One region of the Serratia marcescens subsp. marcescens ATCC 13880 genome, then DNA from elsewhere that is predicted to be linked to it. Evidence: predicted binding sites of a transcription regulator. Region 1 holds the regulator's gene; the other holds the start of a gene.
The links. The regulator LexA, encoded in region 1, represses DNA repair genes until DNA is damaged. The targets are predictions, from matches to a motif close to TNCTGTATGTACATACAGNA.
Positions count from the first base shown of each region.

Region 2: a site for LexA is predicted at 2,214-2,233, ahead of J0F90_RS08375 (DNA translocase FtsK 4TM domain-containing protein). Genes of this name have one in related genera too.

Region 1 is NZ_CP071238.1:4,628,715-4,632,434, reverse strand. It holds gene plsB (glycerol-3-phosphate 1-O-acyltransferase PlsB) at 1-403, opposite strand, end outside; gene J0F90_RS22165 (diacylglycerol kinase) at 552-920, shown strand; gene lexA (transcriptional repressor LexA) at 1,023-1,631, shown strand; gene dinF (MATE family efflux transporter DinF) at 1,735-3,072, shown strand; gene J0F90_RS22150 (CsbD family protein) at 3,387-3,596, shown strand; gene zur (zinc uptake transcriptional repressor Zur) at 3,698-3,720, opposite strand, start outside.
Region 2 is NZ_CP071238.1:1,767,329-1,771,048, reverse strand. It holds gene J0F90_RS08375 (DNA translocase FtsK 4TM domain-containing protein) at 1-2,148, opposite strand, end outside; gene lrp (leucine-responsive transcriptional regulator Lrp) at 2,269-2,763, opposite strand; gene trxB (thioredoxin-disulfide reductase) at 3,418-3,720, shown strand, end outside.

The DNA of each region.
Region 1 (3,720 bases):
GGCCCGGCGAGCGGCCGAACATGACCGAAACAGGCAGCATTTGAATGTCGAGATCCGGGTTGCTGCGATGCAGATCCAGATAGTCGTGGAACAGCTTTACCGACTCTTCTTTCGGGGTGTAGTAGCGGAACACGCGCGGGCCGTCGTGAATGAACACGTAGCTCGGCAGCACGGTGCCGTCGATCTCCAGCGAGTTGAGCGGATCGGGCAGATCCTGCGCCAGGCACTGGGTGCGCAGCGTCAGCAAATCCGCCTTGGAATTGTAAGGTAAAACATACAAAATCGGCCGTGAGGGATCCAACCCTAGCTCGGTAACCGGATCTGAAGGGATGACCTTACTTCTTACCAACAATTTAAGTGGTAAATTCAATATTTTATAATAAATTTTACGCCAACCTGACATAACAACGTGAAGCCTCTTGTTAGCAATGCGCCGCAAGCATACCAGAAACCGGGTAGCAGATCTGTGGTGTTCGAAAACCGAGAGCCGTCAGCGCGGACTGTTCTAGACTCTTTTTATTATGACCGACCTCTGAGAAAGGCACGAAAACATGGCAAACCAAGCAACCGGACTGACCCGCATCATCAAGGCCGCCGGCTATTCCTATAAAGGGCTATCCGCCGCCTGGCAGCACGAAGCGGCTTTCCGCCAGGAACTGGTGGTCACCCTTCTGGCTATCATACTGGCTGTCTGGCTGGATGTGGGTGCGATAGCGCGCATTTTATTGATCGGATCGGTAGCGCTGGTGATGATCGTCGAGATCCTGAACAGCGCGATCGAGGCGGTGGTGGATCGCATCGGCAGCGAACATCACGAGCTGTCCGGGCGGGCCAAGGACATGGGATCGGCGGCGGTGTCGCTGGCGATCGCGCTGGCGCTGTTCGTTTGGGGCACGGTCCTATGGCAGCATTTCGGCTGACGAAAAGCGCCTACTGACTGATTTTTATTTATTCTTCGGTTCCCAATCCGCGCTTACCTGTATATACTCACAGCAAGACTGTATAAACAAACAGGGGGCGGAATGAAAGCACTAACTACCAGACAGCAAGAGGTCTACGATCTGATTCGCGAGCACATTTCGCAAACGGGCATGCCGCCAACGCGTGCCGAGATCGCGATGCGTCTGGGGTTCCGTTCGCCTAACGCCGCCGAAGAACACCTGAAGGCGCTGGCACGCAAAGGCGTGATCGAAATCGTCTCCGGTGCCTCGCGCGGTATCCGTCTGCTGATGGAAGAAGAAGAAGGGCTGCCGCTGATCGGCCGCGTCGCCGCCGGCGAGCCGCTGCTGGCGCAGCAGCACATCGAAGGGCACTACCAAGTGGATCCTTCCCTGTTTAAACCGAGCGCCGATTTCCTGCTGCGGGTGAACGGCATGTCAATGCGCGACATCGGCATTCTGGACGGCGATCTGCTGGCGGTGCACAAAACGCAAGACGTGCGCAACGGCCAGGTCGTGGTGGCGCGGATCGAAGACGAAGTGACGGTCAAGCGCTTGAAAAAGCACGGCAATGTGGTTGAACTGCTGCCGGAGAACAACGAATTCCAACCGATAGTGGTCGATCTGCGTCAGCAGAATTTCACTATCGAAGGGCTGGCGGTCGGCGTGATCCGCAACGGCGACTGGATTTAATCGCCGGCCCATCACCGCCGCTCCCTGTATCAATCGCCCCTGTTTTGGGGCGTTTTTGTTTCTGACCTCGCCCTTTGTCACTCAGTCACAGGAACATCCCATCATGCGCCTGATTTCCGCCTTCACCAGCGACACCGATAAAGCCCTGTGGCGCCTCGCCCTGCCGATGATCTTCTCCAATATTACCGTGCCGCTGCTCGGGCTGGTGGACACCGCGGTGATCGGCCACCTCGACAGCCCGATCTACCTGGGGGGCGTGGCGATCGGCGCGGTGGCGACCAGCTTCCTCTTCATGCTGCTGTTATTCCTGCGCATGAGCACCACCGGCCTCGCGGCGCAAGCGCTGGGGGCACAGAACCCGCAAGCGCTGGCGCGCGCCTTTATGCAACCGCTGCTGCTGGCGCTGTTGGGCGGCGCGGCGATCGTCCTGCTGCGTTATCCGCTGATCGAACTGGCGCTGCGGATCGTCGGTGGCGATGGCGAGGTGCTGGAACAGGCGCGGCGTTTTCTTGAGATCCGCTGGTTAAGCGCCCCGGCGGCGCTGGCCAATCTGGTGCTGCTGGGCTGGCTGCTCGGCGTGCAGTACGTGCGGGCGCCGGTGATCCTGCTGATCGTCGGCAACCTGCTGAACATCGTGCTGGATATCTGGCTGGTGATGGGCCTGGGCTGGAACGTGCGGGGGGCGGCGGCGGCAACCGCCATCGCCGAATACGCTACGCTGCTGCTCGGGCTGTGGTTGGCGTGGCGGGTGATGCGCCTGCGCGGTATTACCCTGCAGATGCTGCGCCAGGCCTGGCGTGGCGATCTGCGTCGCCTGCTGGCGCTCAACCGCGACATCATGCTGCGTTCACTGTTGCTGCAACTGTGCTTTGCGTCGTTGACCATTTTCGGCGCTCGCCTGGGAAGCGAGGTGGTGGCGGTCAATGCGGTATTGATGAATCTGCTGACGTTCACCGCCTATGCGCTCGACGGTTTTGCTTATGCGGTGGAGGCTCATTCGGGCCACGCCTACGGCGCCCGGGACGACAGCCAACTGCGCAAGGTGTGGCACGCGGCCTGCAGGCAGGCAGGGCTGGTCGCGTTGGCCTTCGGCCTGGCGTATGCCGTTACCGGCCAGCAGATCGTGGCGGCATTGACCTCTTTGCCGGAACTGCGTGCGTTGGCCGCCCATTATTTACCCTGGCAGGTCATTCTGCCGCTGGTCGGGGTATGGTGCTATTTGCTGGACGGCATGTTTATCGGCGCCACGCGCGGCGCCGAGATGCGTAACAGCATGGCGGTGGCCGCTGCGGGATACGGTCTGGCGCTGTTCAGCGTGCCGCTGCTAGGCAACCACGGGCTCTGGCTGGCGCTGGCGGTGTTTCTGGCGCTGCGCGGCCTGGCGTTGGGCTGGATTTGGCACCGTCATCAGGTGCGCGGCAGCTGGTTTGCTGCACGCTAGGTCGAACGCTTTGTTGGGTTATTTATTAATTTATCTTATGTTTTATTCATGTTTGCTTACATGTTTTCAGTCCAGATCCGTTCGCGTTAGCTCGTTGTTTGTTGGCGTTTTTTGTTTTTATTGTGTTTTTTAATGGTTTTTTATTCTGCAAATTGGCTTTTTTATTTCCATGTTTAACTAGAATGAATCATGTGGCTGGTAAATGAAGGGGAGCGTTGCTTCTTAAGGTGAAGGGAGCATCAGCCAGAAAAGTTTCTGGTTAACCCCGGCCGGCGACAGGGATCACTGATTCACCACAGGTTAACGGAGAGACTATGAATAAAGATCAAGCCGACGGTAACTGGAAGCAGCTGAAAGGCAAAGTGAAAGAGAAATGGGGCAAGCTGACCGATGACGATCTGACGGTCATCGAAGGGAAACGCGAACAGCTGGTCGGCAAAATCCAGGAGCGCTACGGTTACCAGAAAGAGGCGGCCGAAAAAGAGGTGAAAGCCTGGGAAGATCACACCAAACACCGCTGGTAATCTGCAGGGCCGCCATTGAAGGCGGCTTGCACAGCGCAGGCCGGCGTCGCTCCATCCTCTGGCGCTCCGGCCGCAGGTACAGGGAGGTACCTGATTTTGTCTTACTTCTTCTTGATAGCGATGC
Region 2 (3,720 bases), 2.3 Mb from region 1:
ATGTTGCTCTGCCTGAGCTTGCTGAGGCTGCTGCTGCGCCGGTTGCTGTGGCTGCTGATATTGCTGCTGCGACGGCTGTTGATATTGCTGTTGCTGCGGCTGCTGATATTGCTGCTGCGACGGCTGTTGATACTGCTGTTGCTGCGGCTGCTGGTATTGTTGAGGCTGCGGGTGCGATTGCTGAGGTTGGGCAGCCGGCGCCGCCGGCTCAAACTGACCGAACGGCACATCGTCCTCTTGCTCGCTTTGCTGTTCAATGCGCTCTTCAAGCTGCGGGGACAGCGTGAACATCGGCTCGCTCGGGCCATCGTCCACCAGATCCGCCATCGGCGAGAAGCTGAAAGCATTGCGGGTATCGATCGGGCTGGCGGCCGGCGCCTGCGGAGCAGATGCTTGCTGGCCGTAGCGCGCCTGCTGCTGCTCGGCAAACGCCTGACGCAGCGCGGCCTCTTGCCGCGCCTCTTCGTCGTCCTGCTGATCTTCGCCGTAACGCTGGCTCTGTTGCTCGGCGAACGCTTTGCTCAGCTCAGCCTCCTGCTGAGCCTGTTCATCATCCTGCTCCGGCGCGTAGCTTTCGCCATAGCGCTGGCTTTGCTGCTCGGCAAACGCCTGACGCAGCGCGGCTTCCTGTAGCGCCTCTTCATCCTGCGGGTTCACCGCCGCCGGCTGCTGAGGCTCCGCCTCTGTCTGGCGCTGTTCCTGTTCGGCCGCACGCTGCGAAGGCAGCTTGATGCCGTAGGAAGCCAGTTCGCGACGGGTCGGGATGCGCACCGGATTCGGCCGCGGCAGTTCAGGGCCGATGCCCTGCTTAACCTGCGGATTGCCGTCACTGGTCGCCGTGAAGGCCGGCATAAAGGTCGCCGCTGCGACGCCCGCAGCAGCAGCGGCTGCCGCCGTATCCGGCTGCGGTTTGGCGCCGGTGGCGCTGAAACCGCTCGAACTGCCGATGTCGACGCTGTCACGCTGTGCGGCGGTAAAATCAAAGGGAGAACGCGCCGGCGGCTGCGGCGCGGCCGGCTCTTGCCAGTTGCCGAGGCGCGGCTCATCGTCATCCTGATAAGGATCGACAGGACGCGTCGCCTTAGGCGCAGGCGTTTCTTCCGGGATCTCGAAGGAATACAGCGGCGGCGTAGCGTCTTGCGCCGGGGCGCTCACCGGGTGCTGATTGACAGAGGCCGGCGCGGCCGGCGCCACCGTTACCGACGGAGCCTGTGTGGCGATCGGCGCTGCAACGGGCTCGTGGATCTCTGCCTTCACCGCCGGTGCAGGCGAAGCCGCCGGCGCGATGGGTGCGGCTTCCGCTTCAAGCTCGCCATCGTCGGCGCGCAGGCCGCTGAGCAACGGATCGGCGGCATCTTCTTCTGCCGCTTTGGCGCTTTCGGTGACCGAAGGCGCGGAGAACAGCACGTCGTCATCGGCGGCCGCGGCTCCGGCGGCGGTCGCGGCAACCGCTGCGGCGGCACCCTTCCCTGCCTGCTCAGGCTCGTCGTCAACGTAACGCTCGTCATCCTCAAAATAGCGCTCTTCGCGACGTGAGCGATTGGTCATCACCGTCGCGACGCCCAGCACCGCCCCGCCGATCTTCTCGGCGATCACCAGCCAGGACCAGCCGGTAAACAGCGTCAACCCCGCCGCCCATACGCACAACAGCGCCAGCGTAGCGCCGATGCCGTTGAACCACGGCAACATGGCGTTGCTCAGCAGGCTGCCGATCACGCCGCCGGAAGCGAAGTAATAGAGATCGTCGACGTTCAGCGCCGCCAGCCCGCAGGAGGTGAGCACTAACGCCAGGGTGCCGATCAGGCGCAGGGAAAGCGCGAAATAGTCGATGTAGTCTCTGTTGCTGCGTTGGCGATAAGCCGCCCAGCACAAGACCAGCATGATCGGCGGTATCGCGTAGGCGAGCACCCCGAAGGTGAAGAACAGCGTATCGGCCAACCAGGCCCCGACACCGCCGCCCAGATTGTGAATCGGCTCATGCCACGCGGTCTGCGACCAGCTTGGGTCAGACGGATTGAAACTGACCAGCGCAGCCATGAGGTAAACGGCAAAAATCGCTACCACGATAAGCACAGCTTCCAGCAAACGCCGGCCACTGCTGAGTCTTTTCAGGGTAACTTCTTTATCTTCTGTATATTCCTGGCTCAAGAAAGGCTCTCCAGGTTCCTGTTAGCTGACATAGCAACAGCGCCGAGAAACTGCCCCGGCGCCGAAACTGTATGAATAAACAGGAGTGTAACCAATTTAATCAGGTTTTGCACCTGCACCTTACCGTGTTTTGATAACCAGACGGTTACTCTGTTTCACTTCTTCCATCACTACGTAGGTACGGGTGTCGTTAACCCCCGGCAAACGCAGCAAGGTTTCGCCCAGCAATTTGCGGTAAGCCGACATATCCGGTACGCGGGTTTTCAACAGGTAGTCGAAATCGCCGGAAACCAGATGACACTCCTGAATCTCTTCAAGCTTCTGCACTGCCGAGTTGAATTGCTCAAACACATCCGGCGCGCCGCGGTTCAGCGTGATCTCCACGAAAACCAGCAGGGACGCATCCAGATAATGCGGGTTAAGCAATGCGGTATAGCCATGAATGAAACCCTGGCGCTCAAGACGGCGCACGCGTTCCAAACATGGTGTCGGGGATAACCCCACGCGCTTCGAAAGCTCGACGTTCGAAATACGCCCATCCTTCTGCAGCTCATTCAGGATGTTGCGGTCGATACGGTCAAGATCTTTACCCGGGCGTTTCTTGTTGTCTGCCATTATTATTGTCTCTCTTATTTTCTTCCGTGCACTTGCCACACCCTAGCCAACGTCAATGTGTAAGGGTTCGTTCCAAGCGAAGACCCGATGCCTGTCATATGCTTCTTCACTACCATCATTCCACGCCGCGCAGCCTGTCTGTCCAACCCCGCGCGACGCAGGTAACGACGTTTAGGTCGAGAAAAAATCAGCAAACGCTTGCGCGCTCTGCTCCGCACACCCATCGCGCATTGCCGCCTCGCGGCGCAAATACGTACGATTTGCTGGTGTTACGGGGATAATTTCTTCTTCCTATGATGTTTTCGCAAATGCGCAGCGGATTGTCAAAGTAAAAGAAGCAAAATCAGAACAACGTACCGTCACGAAAAGTCTGCATCCCATTTTTGGTTATGAATCGCTGGCAGATAAACCCCGGCGGGGAGCGGCTGAAGCCGCAGAATGCGCCGTTTTTGCGCGGTTGGCGATTCGGCGGCCGAATGCAGCTTTGATAAGGTAAATTTCTGCGTTCGGCGTACGATTTGCCGACAGCGGGTGCATTAATAGGCGACAACTATCATACAAATCGTTAACAACGTCGCCCGGCGCTTTTTTTACTGCGCCATTTTCCCTACAATCGGCTTCATTGTCCGCCATTGTGGAATAAAGAGGTTATTCATGGGCACGGCTAAACATAGCAAATTACTGATTCTGGGCTCCGGCCCGGCCGGTTACACCGCCGCCGTCTACGCGGCGCGCGCCAACCTGAATCCGGTGCTGATCACCGGTCTGGAGCAAGGCGGCCAGCTGACCACCACCACCGAAGTGGAAAACTGGCCGGGCGACGCCGACGGCCTGACCGGTCCGGCGCTGATGGAGCGCATGCGCGAGCACGCGGAGAAGTTCCAAACTGAAATCGTCTTCGATCATATCAACAGCGTCGATCTGCAGCAGCGTCCGTTCCGCCTGTTCGGCGACAGC